4 regions of the Streptomyces sp. NPDC038213 genome follow, and region 3 is predicted to be linked to each of the others. Evidence: riboswitches for the same ligand, from Rfam matches in the RefSeq annotation. Region 3 holds a riboswitch; each other region holds the start of a gene.

Region 1 (4,404 bases), on a different contig from region 3:
GCGCGTCCCCGCCCCGCGACACCCGCAGCGCCCGTCCGGCCATACTCGATCGGCTGACGGGCCCGCTCCGGCTATGCTCTGGGGTGAGCATGCCGCGGGCCATTAGCTCAATTGGCAGAGCAGTGGACTTTTAATCCATTGGTTGTCGGTTCGAGTCCGACATGGCCTACCGCACGCGGACCGGGTTCCCCGGTCCCGCCCAGAGCGCCCCACCCGGTTCCGACCGGGTGGGGCGCTCTGTCGTTTCCGGTCCCAGCCGAGGTACGAGGACGCGGCGCACCCGGATGCGGGTGCGGGGCTCATGGGGCCGGGGTGGCCGGCGGGGTGGTGGGCGGCCACCGGGTGAGGGCGGTGTGGAGGGCGTCGAGGACGGCGTCCCAGGAAGCGTCGAGGGGGCGCGGGTGGCCGAAGCCGCCGGCCGCCTCGAGGGCCGCGAACCCGTGGAAGGTGCTGCGGAGCAGGCGGACGGCGTCGGTGAGGGCCGGTTCGGGGAGCCCGTACCCGTGCAGGAGGGCGTACGTGAGCTCCACGAGCCGGCGGTGGCCCGGGGAGGCCGCGAGGGTCTCGGCGGGCAGCGTCAGCTGGGTGGCGGCGTACCGGCCCGGATGGCGTACGGCGAAGGTCCGGTACGCCGTGGCGAAGGCGGCCAGGGCCTCGCGGCCGGCGCGGCCCGCGAGGGCTTCGGTGAGCAGGTCGGCGAAGCGGGCGGCCGAGTCCGCGGCGATCCGGGCGCGCAGGTCCTGGAGGCCGCGTACGTGGGCGTACAGGCTCGCGTCCTTCACACCGAGGCCGCGGGCGAGGGCGGAGACGGTGACCCCGTCGAGGCCCCGGGCGTCGGCGAGGTCCGCGGCGGCGGCCACGACGCGCTCGGGGGTCAGTCCGGCTCGGGGCACGGGCAGCTCCTGAAAGTATTTAATCGTTTGCCTAGGGACTCTAGGAAAGATTAGCGTGCCGGTATGAAGGCACTCACTGAGCGGGAGATCCGCGGCTCGTTCGTCAACTGCTCGAAGGGCGAGGCGCAGCGGCTGCCGCTGCCGCGCGACCTGGCCGAGCGCCCCTGGGCGGACCTGGACTTCCTGGGCTGGCGCGACCTCTCCGCGCCGGACCGGAGCTACCTGGTCACCGAGCACGGGGGCCGGCTCACGGGCATCGCGCTGCGCTTCCCCGCGGCGCGCAAGGGCTTCCTGCACCGCAGCATGTGCTCGCTGTGCCTGACCACGCACGCCGGCGGCGGGGTCTCGCTGATGACGGCCCGCAAAACCGGCCGCGAGGGCCGCGAGGGGAACTCGGTCGGGCTGTACATGTGCACCGACCTGGACTGCCCGCTGTACGTGCGGGGGAAGAAGCGGCCGGAGCCCGGGGGGAGGTTCGAGGAGTCGCTGACCGTGGAGGAGCAGATCGAGAGGATGCGGCGGAACCTGGACGGGTTCCTGGGCTCGCTGTGACGGGCGGCTTGCGGTGGTGCGGGCCTGCTGTGGCGGGGGGCTCGCCGTGGCGCGGGCCTGCTGTGGCGGGTGGTTTCCGGCGCTTCCGTCGTGGCCGCGGGGAAAGGTGGCGCGAGGAGCCCCGCGGATAGCGTAAGCTTGTGTTTACCGACGCGGGGTGGAGCAGCTCGGTAGCTCGCTGGGCTCATAACCCAGAGGTCGCAGGTTCAAATCCTGTCCCCGCTACTGATGATCAGGGCCCGGATCCTTTTGGATCCGGGCCCTGATTGCATGTCCGGGGCCGGTGCGCGGAAGCGTGTCCGCGCACCGGCGCACCGGCCGGTACGGAGCGTGAGCGAAAGGCCGCGCTCCGCAGTCCGGTTGACGGACCGTCAAAGGCCGGGCGTGGCTGAAGGTGTACCCATCAGGCCGGGAGAATGCCCCAGTTGATCCACTCCTGGAGGGAAAAGCCCAGGCCAGAGCCGGTCAGAGCGTGGCCGATACACGCGAGGGATCAAGCGCAACAGCTTGGAATCACTCCCTGTTGTCTATTACCGTTCGATAACGCAGCGCGGTCGTCACGGCCGTCGCAAGAGGCGGCTCCGTGCGCGTGCGCGCCGAATCCCGCAAGGGAACCGGGGAACCAACACATTGGGGTGAATCGGGTCGATCCGGCCCGTAGGAGACCTTCCTGCTCCGAACCCGTCAGCTAACCCGGTAGGCGAGAAGGAAGGAAAGGAGTGCGCCCCCGTGGCGTCCAACAGGCCTACCCCTGAAGCCTCCGAGGTTCCCGACGCCGGTGCGTGGGGCGCGTGGAACCCCACCGAGGACTCCGTCCGCCCCGTCCGGGGCCGCCACCGCGTGGTCAAGCAGCGCGGCGGCCTCGCCCGCAGTTCCACGGTCCTCGGCGTCGGCGTCATCGCCGCCGTCGGAGCGGGCGGCATAGCCACCGCGCAGGACCGGCCGCAGGTCTCCATATCCCTCCCCTCGCTGCTGCCCGGTGACGGCTCCGCGACCGCCGACCTGGCGGCCGACCTGCCCGCCACCGTCCCGGTGACGGCCCCGCTGACCACCGCCGGGGCCACCCCCGAGCAGGCCGAATCCGGCACCGACGCCGGCGAGGTGCTGCGCAACCGGATCCTCCAGCAGGCCGAGTCCCAGTCCGATGCCGCGGCCGCCGCAGCCGAGGAGGCCGCCGCCAGGGCCGCCGAGGAGGCCGCGGCGAAGGAGGCCGCAGCCGCTCAGGCCGCTGCCCGCAAGGCCGCCGAAGCCGCCGCCGAGGCCGCGGCCCGCAAGGCGGCGGAGGAGGCGGCAGCCGCGAAGGCGGCCGCGGAGGCCGCGGAGGCCGCGGCGGAGGAGGCCCGGCTGGCCAAGCTCGCCGGCAGCTACGCGCTGCCCACCTCCTCGTACACCCTCACCTCGTACTACGGGGCCTCCGGTTCCATGTGGTCCTCCGGGCAGCACACCGGCCTGGACTTCGCCGCCCCCACCGGCACGCCCGTCAAGGCGGTGCACGGCGGCACGATCGTCTCCGCCGGCTGGTCGGGCGCGTACGGCTACCGGATCGTCCTGCGCCTCGCCGACGGTACGGAGATCTGGTACTGCCACCTCTCCTCGATGTCCGTCACCTCGGGCGCGGTCGGCACGGGCGAGACCATCGGCCGCGTCGGCGCCACGGGCAACGTCACCGGTCCCCACCTGCACCTGGAGGTGCGCTCGGGAGGGGAGACCCAGGATCCGCTGGCGTGGCTGCGGGGCAAGGGCCTGACCGTCTGACCGCCTGCCAGGTCAGCAGGGCGAAGGCCGGGGCCATCACGGACCCGTAGACCCAGTAGAAGCCGTACTCGCCGAGGTCGGGGGAGCTGTTCCACAGGGCGTGCACGCCCATCGCCAGGAGCAGCCCCCCGAGCGGGTACAGCACGCGGCGCGTGCGCCCTGCGGACACGGCGGCCAGTCCGAAGCCGATCCCGGTCAGGGCGGTGAACAGCGGGTGCGCGAACGGGGACATCACGATGCGCACGAAGAAGGTCGCGGCGGTCACCGAGGCCAGGACCGGGGTGCCCTCGGCGAGGTCCTCCCCGAAGGCGTTGCCGAGGTAGAGGATGTTCTCGGTGAAGGCGAAGCCGGTGGCGGTGAATCCGGCGAGCACGAAACCGTCCGTGAAGCCGCCGAGCCGGTCCCGGCGGAAGACGAACAGCAGGAGCAGGGCGGCCGCCTTCGCGGTCTCCTCCACCACCGGGGCGATCGCGATCGAGCCCAACTGGTCGGCGTCGTAGGGGTCGGTGGCGGCCGCGGCCATCCAGCGGGCCGCGAAGCTGTTGGCCAGTATGGCGATCAGGGCCGCCGCGCACGCGCCCCAGCCGAAGGCGAACAGCAGCGGCCCCCAGGGCGCGGCGCGCGGCCGCCGCAGTCCGCCCAGCCCGCGGAAGGCGGCGGCGAGCAGCGGTACGGGGACCACGGACAGGCCGAGCCCCACCAGGAAGCCCGGGGTGCCGGTCTGCTCCCGCACCAGGACCAGGATCAGCACCCCGGCGGCCGCGAGCGCGCAGGTCAGCGCGGCGCCGCTGAGCCGGGCCGAGGGGCGAGGAAACGTCCCGAACACGCCACCGACCCTAGTGAGCGGGCCGGAGGCGGAGGCGGGCTTTTCAGTTCTGGGTGCGGCGGAAGAGCAGGTCGTGTACGACGTGCCCCTTGTCCAGGCCCTGGCCCTCGAAGCGGGTCAGCGGACGGAACTCCGGGCGCGGGGAGAACCCGCCGTCCGCCTGGGTGTTCTCGAAGTCCGGGTGGGCGCTGAGCACGTCGAGCATCTGCTCGGCGTACGGCTCCCAGTCCGTGGCACAGTGCAGCACCGCGCCGGGGGCCAGGCGGGTCGCGGCCAGGGAGAGGAACTCGGGCTGGATCAGCCGGCGCTTGTGGTGGCGCTTCTTCGGCCACGGGTCCGGGAAGTAGACGCGCAGGCCGGCCAGGGAGGCGGGCGGCA
Region 2 (4,404 bases), on a different contig from region 3:
GCGGATGCGCTCCATGCGGGCGCCCGAGGGGTCCGCGCCGAAGGAGGCGGGGCGCAGGGCGCGCAGTTCGGAGCGGAGATCTCTGGAGCCGGAGCCGGAGCCGGTCAAGGCGCCTCCTGGTGGGGTCGGGCGGGTGGGCGGGCGCCGGGCGGGCGGCCGGCGCCCCGGGGCCGGCAGGGCCGCGGTCCGCGGGGCTGCGGTCGCCGCCGGCACTGCACACAGGCACGATAGGCCCGCGCGGTCCCGGTGGGAGCGGTGCTCCCACCCCTCCCAACGCGTGTCCGGGCCCGGGGATTCCTGCGGGCCCGGCCGGGTGCCTCCCGCGGCCCGCTTCCGCGCGGCCCGTGGAGCCTTCCGCCCGCGGGCTTACAGGGGCAGCAGGTCGGGGCGCTTGGGTTCGACGTGGTCGCCGGAGGACTCCCCGCGCAGGCGCCGCCCGATCCACGGCACGAGGTACTCGCGGGCCCACTGGATGTTGTCCCGGGTGGCCTCCGCCGACCCCCTGGGCTGCTGCGGGGGCCAGGGCTGGTCCGGGTCCGCGGGCACCGGCAGGCCGAGCACCTGCGCGGCGCGCAGGGCGACGCGGGTGTGCCCCTCGGGCGACAGGTGCAGGCGGTCGTCGTCCCAGGCCCGGCGGTCCTGTACGGACCGCAGCGACCAGAGGTCGAGTACGGGGCAGTCGTAGCGGTCGGCGATGGCGCGCACGTGCGCGGAGTACGTGGCCACCTTGCCGCGCAGGTGCTTGAGCACCGGTACGCCGCGGGTGTCGAAGCCCGTGGTGATCATGACGGTGCCGACGGCGCCGGCGAGGTCGGCGACGGCCGCCTCGAAGCGCTCGGCCACGTCGTCGGGGTCGCTGCCGGGCCGGATGATGTCGTTGCCGCCCGCGCAGAAGCTGACCAGGTCGGGGGCGAGCTCCTTGGCGCGCGGGACCTGCTCCGAGACGATCTGGTCGAGGAGCCGGCCCCGGACGGCGAGGTTCGCGTACCGGAAGTCGTGCTCCTCGCGCCGGTCCGCGAGGAGTACGGCGAAGCGGTCGGCCCAGCCCACGAAGGCGTCGCCGGGACCGGGGTCGCCCACGCCCTCGGTGAAGCTGTCGCCGAGCGCCACGTACGAGCCGATGCGCGCGTCGGATCCGCTGAGTGCCTGAAGAGTCGATTCGCCTGCCACGGGAGCACATCTTTCACCGAAGGGTGTGACCTACGCGACCGTAGGCAGGGGTTGACGCAGGGTGATCTATACCACCCGGTCAGTTTCGGCCATGCCGGAATACGCCGCAGCCGGGCCGCGGGAACGGCTGCGGCCGGGGTCCGGGACCCTTCGGTTCCGGACCCCGGCCGGGGTCGCACTGCGCTGCGGGCGGCGGCTGCCGCCCGCGCTGCCGTCAGATGCCGACGCCGTTGCCGCGCAGGTAGGCGAGGGGGTCGATGTCCTGGCCGTAGGAGGGGCCGGTGCGGATCTCGAAGTGCAGGTGGGGCCCGGTGGAGTTGCCGGTGGAGCCCGACAGGCCGATGGTGGTGCCCGCGGAGACGCTCTGGCCCGCGGAGACGTTCAGCGAGGACAGGTGGGCGTACTGGGAGTAGCGGCCGTCCGTGTGGCGGATGACGACCTCGTTGCCGTACGCGCCGGCCCAGCCGGCCGAGACCACGGTGCCCGAGCTGACGGCGCGCACGCTGGTGCCCGTACCCACGGAGAAGTCCACTCCGGTGTGGTAGCCGCTGGACCACATGCCGCCGCCCTGGCGGTAGGGGGTGGTGACGGAGGCGGCCACGGGGGCGGAGAAGGCGGCGCCGGAGGGGGCCTGCGCGGCCTCGGGGGCGACGGCCTTCGGGGCCGCGGCCTTGGGGGCGGCCTCGGCGGCGCGCTCGGCGGAGCGGGAGGCGCGCGGGGCGGAGGAGCCCTTCTTCTCCGGGTTCTCCTGCGTACGGGCCTCGGAGCGCTTCTGGGAGGCCGCGGCGGCGGGGGCCTTGCCGCCGAGGGTCAGCTCCAGGCCGGGGTGGATCATCGAGGGGTCGGAGCCGACGGCGGCCCTGTTGTCCTCGTACAGCCGCTCCCAGCCGCCCGCGAGGTTCTCGCGCTCGGCGATCTTCGAGAGGTAGTCGCCCGCGACGACGGTGTAGACGGAAGGGGCGGCCTGGTCCGCCGCGGGGGCCGCGGCCTTCGCCGGGGCCGCCTTCGACGGGGCGGCCGAGACCGCGGCCGGCGCGGCGGACTGCTCCGCGGCCTGGGCGCCGGAGGCCCCGATCAGCGGCAGCGCCAGCGCGGCGCCGCCGGTGCCGGCCGCGACGAATCCGCGGGCGATCGTGCTGGACTTGGGACGGCGGTGCTTACCCTTTCCGGGCATGGCGCATTCCTCTCCGTCGCCTGCGAGGTGAGCTGTCGGGTTCGGACTGGAGATGTCCGGCCGCGCGAGCTGCGCCCGCGGGGCTTCACCCCGAGCCGTTCCGGATCGTTCTCCGGTACGGCGGCTTACCTGGTTCCCCCGCTCCTGCCGCACGTAATTGTTCGGATGCGGTTTCCGGGTGGCGGCAGGACTCGGCGTTCCACCCGGCTCGGCGGTGACCGTAATCCAGTGCGGCCGAGCGGAACAAGCCGTGAATTCACCACCGGATTCCGGGGGCTGAATGATCGCCGGAATTCCGGTCACTGTCCGTCTATTGCAGTCGTGTAACAGCCGTCGCCACAAGGGAATTAAGCATTCCGCCACCGCCACGCACGGTCACCGTATGATTCTGCTCACGAGCGCCGCTCACATCTGCCCGTCGGATGCGGCAACTTGACGCCAAGTAGCGCAATTCGGACAGATCACCCTCCACCTCGGCCGAACCGCAGGAGTCCGCGTGACCCAGCCCATACCCCCCGCCCCGCCCGCGGAGCCGGAGCTCACCGGAGTCCGCAACTTCCGTGACGTAGGCGGCCTTCCGACTAGGGACGGGCGTACGGTTCGTACCGGGCATCTGTTTCGAAGCGGACATCTCGCTCATGCCACCGAGGCGGACGCGGCCTTCCTGGCCTCCCTCGGGCTGCACACCGTCTTCGACTTCCGCAATGCGGCCGACCAGTCCCTCGAAGGGCCCGACGTGGAGCTCCCGGGCGTACGGAACGTGAACGTCCCGCTCTCCGACCCCGCCGACGGCCACGAGTTCTGGCAGATGGTCCGCAACGGCGACCTGGCCCAGCTCCAGCAGATCCTGGGCGAGGGCAGGGCCGCGGCCAGGATGTCCCGTTCGTACCGGCAGATCATCGTGGAGCGGGCTCCCGACCACAGCCGCGTCCTGCACGCCGTCGCCGAGGACAGCGTCCCCGTCCTGATGCACTGCGCCGCGGGCAAGGACCGGGCCGGCCTCTCCATCGCCGTCACCCTGCTCGCCCTCGGCGTCGAGCGCGACGCCATCACCGCGGACTACCTGGAGTCCAACGCCCCGCACCGGCGCTACCGGCTGCGGCGCGGCGCCGACACCGACGCCGAGCGCTCCCCCGAGGCGCTGGCCCTCCTGAGCCCCCTCTTCGAGGCGCGCGCCGCGTACCTGGACGCCGCCTTCGAGGCCGTCACGGAGACCTGGGGCAGCACCGGCGCCTACCTGTCCGAGGGGCTCGGCCTCGCGCCCGCCACCCTGGAGCGGCTGCGCGACCGGCTCCTGCACTGAGCGGACCGGCGCCGGCACCGGGCCCGGGCGGGCCGCGGACGGGCCGCCCCGTCCGCACGGCCCCCGCCCGGCGCCTCAGCGGTTCGCGACCGCCTGCCTGACGAGCGTCCGCCCGAAGTCCCACATCAGCCCGCCGCCCCCGTGGGCCTCGTCCATGACGGCCCGGAAGGCGGCCACGAACCGGTCGACGTCGGCCCCGTCCACGACGAGCGGCGGAATCAGCTTGATGACCTCCATGTGGTCCCCCGACACCTGGGTCAGGATCCGGTGCTTCTGGAGCAGCGGTACGACGACCATCTGCGCGAACAGCCCCTTGCGGGCCGCCTGGAGCACCTTCCACCGGCTGCGCAGCCCCAGCGAGGAGGGCCGCCCGAACTCGATGCCGATCATCAGCCCGCGCCCGCGGACCTCGTGCAGCAGCTCGTACTCGTCCACCATCGCCGCCAGCCGCGAGCGCAGCAGCTCCCCCGTCTCCCGGGAGCGCGCGACGAGCCGCTCGTCCTCCATCACGGACAGCACGGCCAGCCCGGCGGCCATGGCCTGGGCGTTGGAGCCGAAGCTCGCCGAGTGCACGAGCACCCGGTCCATCGAGGAGTACACCTTCTTGAAGATCCAGTCCCGGCCCAGGGTGGCGCCCACCGGCACGTACCCCCCGGACAGGGCCTTGGCCACGCACACCAGGTCGGGTTCCACGCCCGGTTCGTGCTGGTACGCGTAGAAGTCCCCGGTGCGGCCGAGCCCGGTCTGGACCTCGTCG
Region 3 (4,404 bases):
CCCGGCAACGGGCACTTCGAGCTCGTCCAGGGTGCGGGCGGCTCGCTGAACGGCACGACGAGCTTCGAGCGGACCAACTACTTCGAGACCATGCCGGCCCACGAGCTGGAGCTCGCCCTCTGGCTCGAGGCCGACCGCATGGGCTCCCTCCTGGTCGCCCTCGACGAGGAGTCGATGGAGAACCAGCGCGACGTGGTCAAGAACGAGCGCCGCCAGCGCTACGACAACGTCCCCTACGGCACGGCCTTCGAGCGGCTGACGGCCCTCGCCTACCCCGACGGCCACCCGTACCACCACACGCCGATCGGCTCGATGGCCGACCTGGACGCCGCCTCCCTGGAGGACGCGCGGAACTTCTTCCGCACGTACTACGCGCCCAACAACGCCGTCCTGTCCGTCGTCGGCGACATCGACCCCGAGCAGACGCTCGCCTGGGTCGAGAAGTACTTCGGCAGCATCCCGTCCCACGACGGCAAGCAGCCCCCGCGCGACGGCAGCCTCCCGGAGACCATGGGCGGCCAGCTGCGCGAGGAGTTCACCGAGGAGGTGCCGGCCCGCGCCCTGATGGCCGCGTACCGCCTGCCCCACGACGGGACCCGCGCCTGCGACGCGGCCGACCTGGCCCTGACCGTCCTCGGCGGCGGCGAGTCCTCCCGGCTGCACAACCGCCTGGTCCGCCGCGACCAGACGGCCGTCGCCGCCGGCTTCGGCCTGCTGCGCCTGGCCGGCGCCCCCTCGATGGGCTGGCTGGACGTCAAGTCCTCCGGCGGGGTCGAGATCCCCCGCATCGAGGCCGCCGTCGACGAGGAGCTCGCGCGCTTCGCCGCCGAGGGCCCGACGGCCGGGGAGATGGAGCGGGCCCAGGCCCAGCTGGAGCGCGAGTGGCTCGACCGGCTCGGCACGGTCGCCGGCCGCGCCGACGAACTGTGCCGGTTCGCCGTGCTCTTCGGCGACCCGCAGCTCGCCCTGACCGCCGTGGACCGCGTCCTCGACATCACGGCCGAGGAGGTCCAGGCGGTGGCCGCGGCCCGGCTGCGCCCGGACAACCGCGCGGTGCTCGTGTACGAGCCCCTGGCGGCCGCCGACGGCGGGGACGCCGACACGAACGAAGCGAACGAAGCGCACGAAGCGAGCGAAGAGGCGGCGGCCCAGTGAGCGACACGGGTTCCACGATGACCTTCCACCCCCGGCCGCAGGGCGGCGAGGCCCGCCCCTGGGCCTTCCCGGCCCCCGAGCGCGGCACGCTGGACAACGGCCTGACGGTCCTGCGCTGCCACCGCCCCGGCCAGCAGGTGGTGGCCGTCGAGATCGTCCTCGCCGCCCCGCTGGACGCCGAGCCGCAGGGCCTCGACGGCGTGGCGACCATCATGGCGCGCGCCCTGTCGGAGGGCACCGACAAGCACACCGCCGAGGAGTTCGCGGCCGAGCTGGAGCGCTGCGGCGCCACCCTCGACGCGCACGCCGACCACCCGGGCGTCCGCGTCTCGCTGGAGGTCCCGGTCTCGCGCCTGCACAAGGCCGTGGCCCTGCTCGCCGAGGCCCTGATCGCCCCCGCCTTCGCGGACGGCGAGGTGGACCGCCTGGTCCGCAACCGCCTCGACGAGATCCCCCACGAGCTGGCCAACCCCGGCCGCCGCGCCGCCAAGGAGCTCTCCCGCCAGCTCTTCCCGGCGGACCTGCGGATGTCCCGCCCCCGCCAGGGCACCGAGGAGACGGTCTCCCGGATCGACTCCGCGGCCGTACGCGCCTTCTACGAGGCCCACGTGCGCCCCGCCACGGCCACCGCCGTGGTCGTCGGCGACCTGAGCGGCACGGACCTGGACGCGGTCCTCGCGGACACCCTGGGCACCTGGACGGGCCAGACGGCCGCCGTGCCCGCCGTCCCGCCGATCAGCGCGGACGACACCGGCCGCGTGGTCATCGTGGACCGCCCCGGCGCGGTCCAGACCCAGCTGCTGATCGGCCGGGTCGGCCCGGACCGGCACGACCGCGTGTGGGCGGCCCAGGTGCTCGGCACGTACTGCCTCGGCGGCACGCTGACCTCGCGCCTGGACCGGGTGCTGCGCGAGGAGAAGGGCTACACGTACGGCGTGCGGGCCTTCGGCCAGGTGCTGCGCTCCTCGGCCGGCGGTACCGGCGCCTCCCTGCTCGCCATCAGCGGCTCGGTGGACACGGGGAACACCGGCCCGGCGCTGGAGGACCTGTGGAAGGTGCTCGCCACCCTCGCGGAGGGCGGCCTCACGGACGCCGAGCGGGACGTGGCGGTGCAGAACCTCGTCGGCGTCGCCCCGCTCAAGTACGAGACCGCGGCGGCCGTCGCCGGCACCCTGGCCGACCAGGTGGAGCAGGGCCTCGCGGACGACTACCAGGCCCAGTTGTACGCGCGGCTGGCCGAAACCGGCACCGTGGAGGCCACGTCGGCCGTGGTCAGCGCCTTCCCCGCGGGCCGTCTCGTGACGGTCCTCGTGGGCGACGCCTCGCAGATCGAGGCGCCCGTACGGGCGCTGGGGATCGGCGAAGTGACGGTGGTCGCCAACTGACCCGCGCCCTCCCGGGAACGGCGTGAACGCACGGGGCCCCGGCGGTTGATCCGCCGGGGCCCCGTTCTGCCCCATCTGTCCGATTGCGGCTGATGGTTGTACGTATGGGCAGTGGCGTACGCCACAAAAACGCGCGTCTGTTTGGTGATTGGATGAAGATCCGCCTAGCGTCGGTCCCGCTGTCCGTCAGCTGTAAGCGCCGCAACCGCGGCACCGGGCAGCGATCGCCGAGTCCCCGTCAGGCGCGAGCCTGGGGAGCCGGGGACCCGCATCAGTCCCTGGGGTGAATCGGTCTCCTCGAAAGAGGGGGTCGTAGGAGACCTTCCTGCTCCGAACCCGTCAGCTAACCCGGTAGGCGAGAGGGAAGGAAAGGACCAGCCTTTTCATGGCGTTCGGGAACCGCCCCACCGGCAAGCACCGTGGCTCCAGCCGTCTGAGCCGCAAGACCGCCGGCATAGCCGGGGTCACCGCCCTCGCCGCCACGGGCGTGGTCGGCTCCCTCGCGGCCCCGGCGTTCGCCGCCGACGCCGCCCCCGAGAAGTTCGAGGACACGGGCCTCAACACCGCGGTCGTCGCCGTGGACACCGCCGGGCAGATCGAGGCCCAGGCCACCGCCCAGGCGCAGGCCGCCGAGATCGCCGCCGCCGAGGCCGCCGCCGAGGCCGAGGCCAAGCAGCGCGCCGCCGAGGCCCGCGCCAAGGCCGAGGCGAAGGCGAAGGCCGAGCGCGAGGCCAAGGAGCGCGCCGAGCGCGAGGCCGAGCGCAAGCGCCTCCTGCAGTTCGTCTCCCCGGTCCAGGGCGGCGTGAGCACCCAGTACAAGGCCGGCGGCGCCATGTGGTCCTCCGGCAGCCACACCGGCATCGACTTCCACGCCGCCTCCGGCACCACCGTGGTCGCGGTCGGCATGGGCACCGTCGTCGAGGCCGGCTGGGGCGGCGCGTACGGCAACAACGTCGTCATCAAGCACAACGACGGCTCCTACACCCAGTACGGCCACCTGAACTCGCTGTCCGTGGTCGTCGGCCAGAAGGTCGCCCCGGGCCAGCAGATCGGCCTCTCCGGCTCCACCGGCAACTCCAGCGGCCCGCACCTGCACTTCGAGGCCCGCACCGGTGCGGACTACGGCTCGGACATCGACCCGATCGCGTACCTGCGCGCCCACGGCGTCACCATCTGAAGCGCCTGAACGCCTGCACCGCCTGAACCGCCTCCGAAGGCCCCGGCTCCCCGAGCCGGGGCCTCCGGCGTTCCCGGCCCCGCAGGGGCGGGCCGGATCCGCCCGCGTAAAAGATGGCCAAAAGAAGGGCGGGGAACCACCCGTATTTCCGGCAGCCCTCGGGAATTGCGTCATTCTGCAATAGAGTCGCGGCAGCGGGTCGGAGTGGGGCAGGTAACCCGGCGGGTATTCGTCGTCATCGGGAGGTCCGGTTTTGCGTATTCCTGCGCACGCGGTGTGCACCGCCATCCGCGAGGACATCGTCACCGGTGTCTTCGGGCCGGGCGCACGCCTCACCGAGGAACTGCTCGCCCGCCGGTACGGGGTCTCGCGCGTCCCGGTCCGCGAGGCCCTGCGCACCCTGGAGTCCGAGGGGTTCGTCACCACCCGCCGGCACGCGGGCGCCTGCGTCGCCGAGCCCACCGCGCAGGAGGCCGCCGACCTGCTGGAGGCCCGGCTGCTCCTGGAGCCCCTGGGGGCCGCCCGGGCCGCCCAGCGGCGCACCGAGGCGCACCTGAGGGTGCTGCGCGGGCTGGTGCGGCTGGGGCAGGAGCGGGCCCGCCGGGGCCAGGCGGACGACCTGCGCTCCCTGGGCGGCTGGTTCCACGAGACCCTCGCCCAGGCTTCCGGCAGCCCCGGGCTGGTCGC
Region 4 (4,404 bases), on a different contig from region 3:
CGCTACGTTCGCCGTCACCTGCTCAGCCCACGGGAAGGGTCCACCCTCATGCGCTCCGGGAACGGCCGCCACAGAAAGCCTCGTCAGGCCCCCGCGATCGTCGTCACGGCCGGTGTCACCGGCTCGGCGCTCGCGCTGCCCCTGCTCGCCGCCGGCTCCGCATCAGCCGCCGACACCGCCACGTGGGACAAGGTCGCCGAGTGCGAGAGCGGCGGCACGTGGAGCGCCGACTTCGGCAACGGCTCCTACGGCGGGCTCCAGTTCACCCAGGAGCAGTGGAAGGGCGCGGGCGGCACCGAGTTCGCCTCCCGCCCCGACCTCGCCTCCCGCTCCCAGCAGATAGCCGTGGCCGAGCGGGTGCTCGCCGCGCAGGGCCCGGAGGCCTGGCCGCTGTGCGCCGGCCCGTCCGGACTGACCAAGTCCGGCCCCAAGGCCGATGTGGACCCCGGCTCGGCGGACTCCGTCCGCCCGGTCAGCCCGGCCCCGGTGCGCCCCGACCACGTGGTCCCCGGCGCCCCGGAGGCCCCCGCGAAGCCCACCCCGCCGGCCGCCCCGGGTACGCCCACCCCGCCCGCGACCCCGGGCACGCCCAGCGTCCCGGCCACCCCCGGTACGCCCACGGTCCCCGCGACCCCTGGCACGCCGACCGTCCCCGCCACCCCGGGCACGCCCGGCACCCCGACCGACCCGGCGACCCCGACCCCCGGCACGCCGGCCACCCCGGGCACGCCGACGACCCCGGCCACCCCCGGGGCCACGGACCCGGCCTCGCCGGGCATCCCGGCGACCCCCGGCGGCCCGGCCGTCCCCGCCACCCCGGAGGGTCCCGCCACCACTCCCGCCCCGGGCGAGGGCACCGGCAAGCACCGCGGCGCGCCCGCGGACGAGTCCGGCGGCACCGGAGCTGACGGCACGTCGGCGGCCGGGGCCGAGGAGCCCGTGTACATCGTCAAGGCGGGTGACAGCCTGTCGGAGATCGCGGACGCCAAGGGTGTGAAGGGCGGATGGGGCGCCCTGTACGAGGCGAACGAGTCCGTCATCGGCGGGGACGCGGACCTCATCAAGCCCGGCCAGAATCTCGATCTAAGCGAGAAATAGGGACACTTCGGGCCGCTCGACGCGGGTTTGATGCCCCGTTACAGGACTAAATGTCCGAGTTCGAGGAAATGAGACATGCGTCTCTTCGCCTCAACTGGCGCGCCCCGCCGTGATGATTCCGTAATACGCGCGCTCACCTGCGCAAACGTTCCTGTGGGTGAGTCAACTATGGGCGTTTTCTCCCCGATGTCCGTCCTTGAACATCGGGGAGGCGTCTGCCTACGGTCTGAACCGCTCGCCACCGCGGGCTCCTTCGACCGCATCGCCGAATCCTGCCGGCGGCCGGGGGGAACAGTCGTCGCGCAAGCGCCGAAGGCAGGAGCGGGGGACCCAAGGTAGGTGCCGCGCCCGGCCGTTGAGAGACGGTCACGGGACGGCTAGGGGTGAAGCCGTGCGCCAGACGCACGGCCGGGCGACTTCACCGCCCGAACCCGACAGCTCACCTCGCAGGCGTCGGTGAGGAGAAGTTCCATGCTGCTTTCCGGCAAGGGCAAGCACCGCCGCCCCTCGAAGGCCACCCGCATCGCGACCGCCGCCGGTGTCACCGGTGTCGCCATCGCCGCCCCGCTGATGGCCGCGGGCACCGCCAGCGCCGCCACCACCTCCGAGTGGGACGCCGTCGCCCAGTGCGAGTCCGGCGGCAACTGGTCGATCAACACCGGCAACGGCTACTACGGCGGCCTGCAGTTCGCCCCGTCCACCTGGGCCGGCTTCGGCGGCACGGCGTACGCCCCCAACGCCCACCAGGCCTCCAAGTCCCAGCAGATCGCCGTGGCCGAGAAGGTCCTCGCGGTCCAGGGCAAGGGCGCCTGGCCGAGCTGCGGCGTCGGCCTCTCCCGCGCCGCCAACGACGCCTCCTCCGAGGCCGGCAGCGGCTCCTCTTCCTCCTCGAAGCCCGCCGCCCCGAAGCCCTCCGCCACGAAGAAGGCCGAGAAGCGCGCCGAGACCCGCAGCGAGTCCGCGCCCACCACCCGCTCCGAGCGCGGCGCGGCCCAGGGCTTCAAGAAGGGCACCGGCTCCTACGAGGTCAAGGCCGGCGACACCCTCGGCACCATCGCCGACGCCAACGGCGTGGCCGGCGGCTGGGCGAAGCTCTTCGAGCTGAACGGGGACATCGTCTCCGACGCCAACCTCATCTACCCGGGCCAGATGCTCAAGCTCTCCTGACCCCCCCCGGCCCTGCGCGTCCGCGGTGAATCCGCAGGGTCACCGGAAGGCCCGCGCCCCGCGCGGGCCCGCCCGGCACCGGACTGCCCCGCCCGGCGCGTCATCCCCCCCGACGCGCCGGGCGGCGGCGTGTCCCGGGGGAGTTGATCAAGGGTCTTATGTCCTGTAAGGCGGGTATTCGGACCCTTTTTCGTCCCAGGACCCGGGCGGTCGGGCGGCCGACCCCCCCGAGCCGGTTAGGCTCTAGACCGGCAGGGCCACCGCACGGCCCACACGCCGCCGCACACCCAGCGTCACATCCCAGAAGGAGATGCTCGTGCCGTCCATCGACGTCGTCGTAGCCCGGGAAATCCTGGACTCCCGAGGCAACCCCACGGTCGAGGTCGAGGTGGGCCTCGACGACGGCAGCACCGGCCGTGCTGCCGTCCCGTCCGGAGCCTCCACCGGTGCCTTCGAGGCCATCGAGCTCCGCGACGGCGACCCCAACCGCTACATGGGCAAGGGCGTCGAGAAGGCCGTCCTGGCCGTCATCGAGCAGATCGGCCCGGAGCTCGTCGGCTACGACGCCACCGAGCAGCGCCTGATCGACCAGGCCATGTTCGACCTGGACGCCACGGACAACAAGGGCTCCCTCGGCGCCAACGCCATCCTGGGCGTCTCCCTCGCCGTGGCGCACGCCGCCTCCGAGGCCTCGGACCTGCCGCTGTTCCGCTACCTCGGCGGCCCGAACGCGCACCTGCTGCCCGTTCCGATGATGAACATCCTCAACGGCGGGTCGCACGCCGACTCCAACGTCGACATCCAGGAGTTCATGATCGCGCCGATCGGCGCCGAGTCCTTCTCCGAGGCCCTGCGCTGGGGTGCCGAGGTCTACCACACCCTCAAGAAGGTCCTCCACACCAAGGGCCTCTCCACCGGCCTGGGCGACGAGGGCGGCTTCGCCCCGAACCTGGACTCCAACCGCGCCGCCCTCGACCTCATCGTCGAGGCCATCAAGCAGGCCGGCTACGTCCCGGGCAAGGACATCGCGCTCGCGCTCGACGTCGCCGCGTCCGAGTTCTACAAGGACGGCAAGTACGAGTTCGAGGGCCAGTCCCGCTCGGCCGCCGAGATGACCGAGTACTACGCGGAGCTCGTCGAGGCCTACCCGCTCGTCTCCATCGAGGACCCGCTCTTCGAGGACGACTGGGCCGGCTGGAAGGTCATCACCGACAAGCTCGGCGCCAAGGTCCAGATCGTCGGCGACGACCTCTTCGTCACCAACCCCGAGCGCCTCGCCCGCGGCATCGAGGAGGGCTCCGCCAACGCCCTGCTCGTGAAGGTGAACCAGATCGGTTCCCTGACCGAGACCCTCGACGCCGTCGAGATGGCCCAGCGCAACGGCTTCAAGTGCATGATGTCGCACCGCTCCGGCGAGACCGAGGACGTCACCATCGCCGACCTCGCCGTCGCCGTGAACTGCGGCCAGATCAAGACCGGCGCCCCGGCCCGCTCGGACCGCGTCGCCAAGTACAACCAGCTGCTGCGCATCGAGGAGATCCTCGACGACGCCGCCGTGTACGCGGGCCGCAGCGCGTTCCCCCGCTTCAAGGGCTGATCACCTCCCCGCAGGTCCAGCGCTGCGACCGGAAGGGTGCACCGGCCCACGGCAAACCTTTCCGATCGCAGCACTAGCCTCCGTACGTCCCCGCCCCCGGTCCCGTACCGTGTGCGGGGACGTACGTGTGTAGGTGAGGGAGGCGGACACATGGCCGGGAACCGGGACCGGTTCTCCACCGCGACCAGGCTCAAGCAGCTCGGGGAGCGGACCGCCGCCCACGTGTACCGCTCGCAGTCCCGCCGCCAGGTCCGGCGCAGCCGCCTGACCGGCCGCGCGGCCCTGCTCGCCCTGGTCCTGTGCACGCTGATCGTCGCCCTCGCGTACCCCATGCGGCAGTACGTGTCCCAGCGCTCGGACATCTCCGAGCAGCAGCGCACCGCCGACGAGGCCCGCCAGCGCCTGGAGGAGCTGCGGGACGAGAAGGCGCGCTGGCAGGACCCGGCGTACGTCGAGCAGCAGGCCCGCCGCCACCTCCACTACGTACGGCCCGGGGAGGTCGGCTACACCGTGATCGACCCGGAGGAGGCGGCCGAGGAGCG

The links. A riboswitch is a leader RNA that binds a small molecule or an ion and turns the genes downstream of it on or off. The one in region 3 is predicted to bind cyclic di-AMP.
Region 1: linked by a shared signal. The riboswitch ahead of ACZ7JZ_RS09405 (M23 family metallopeptidase) and the one ahead of ACZ7JZ_RS25650 (M23 family metallopeptidase) in region 3 are both predicted to bind cyclic di-AMP.
Region 2: linked by a shared signal. The riboswitch ahead of ACZ7JZ_RS13105 (LysM peptidoglycan-binding domain-containing M23 family metallopeptidase) and the one ahead of ACZ7JZ_RS25650 (M23 family metallopeptidase) in region 3 are both predicted to bind cyclic di-AMP.
Region 4: linked by a shared signal. The riboswitch ahead of ACZ7JZ_RS06980 (transglycosylase family protein) and the one ahead of ACZ7JZ_RS25650 (M23 family metallopeptidase) in region 3 are both predicted to bind cyclic di-AMP.

The regions. Positions count from the first base shown of each region.
Region 1 is NZ_JBVJYM010000005.1:15,885-20,288, reverse strand. It holds tRNA gene ACZ7JZ_RS09425 (tRNA-Lys) at 97-169, shown strand; gene ACZ7JZ_RS09420 (TetR/AcrR family transcriptional regulator) at 300-893, opposite strand; gene ACZ7JZ_RS09415 (FBP domain-containing protein) at 957-1,445, shown strand; tRNA gene ACZ7JZ_RS09410 (tRNA-Met) at 1,597-1,670, shown strand; cyclic di-AMP (ydaO/yuaA leader) riboswitch at 2,030-2,163, shown strand; gene ACZ7JZ_RS09405 (M23 family metallopeptidase) at 2,175-3,200, shown strand; partial or broken gene ACZ7JZ_RS09400 (PrsW family intramembrane metalloprotease) at 3,199-4,026, opposite strand; gene trmB (tRNA (guanosine(46)-N7)-methyltransferase TrmB) at 4,070-4,404, opposite strand, start outside.
Region 2 is NZ_JBVJYM010000006.1:364,074-368,477, forward strand. It holds gene ACZ7JZ_RS13095 (MBL fold metallo-hydrolase) at 1-108, opposite strand, end outside; gene ACZ7JZ_RS13100 (SGNH/GDSL hydrolase family protein) at 367-1,170, opposite strand; gene ACZ7JZ_RS13105 (LysM peptidoglycan-binding domain-containing M23 family metallopeptidase) at 1,385-2,344, opposite strand; cyclic di-AMP (ydaO/yuaA leader) riboswitch at 2,349-2,525, opposite strand; gene ACZ7JZ_RS13110 (tyrosine-protein phosphatase) at 2,841-3,647, shown strand; gene ACZ7JZ_RS13115 (aspartate aminotransferase family protein) at 3,723-4,404, opposite strand, start outside.
Region 3 is NZ_JBVJYM010000022.1:22,725-27,128, reverse strand. It holds gene ACZ7JZ_RS25660 (M16 family metallopeptidase) at 1-1,155, shown strand, start outside; gene ACZ7JZ_RS25655 (M16 family metallopeptidase) at 1,173-2,540, shown strand; cyclic di-AMP (ydaO/yuaA leader) riboswitch at 2,756-2,913, shown strand; gene ACZ7JZ_RS25650 (M23 family metallopeptidase) at 2,926-3,717, shown strand; gene ACZ7JZ_RS25645 (GntR family transcriptional regulator) at 3,971-4,404, shown strand, end outside.
Region 4 is NZ_JBVJYM010000003.1:389,617-394,020, forward strand. It holds gene ACZ7JZ_RS06975 (transglycosylase family protein) at 49-1,098, shown strand; cyclic di-AMP (ydaO/yuaA leader) riboswitch at 1,396-1,566, shown strand; gene ACZ7JZ_RS06980 (transglycosylase family protein) at 1,570-2,265, shown strand; gene eno (phosphopyruvate hydratase) at 2,576-3,862, shown strand; gene ACZ7JZ_RS06990 (FtsB family cell division protein) at 4,013-4,404, shown strand, end outside.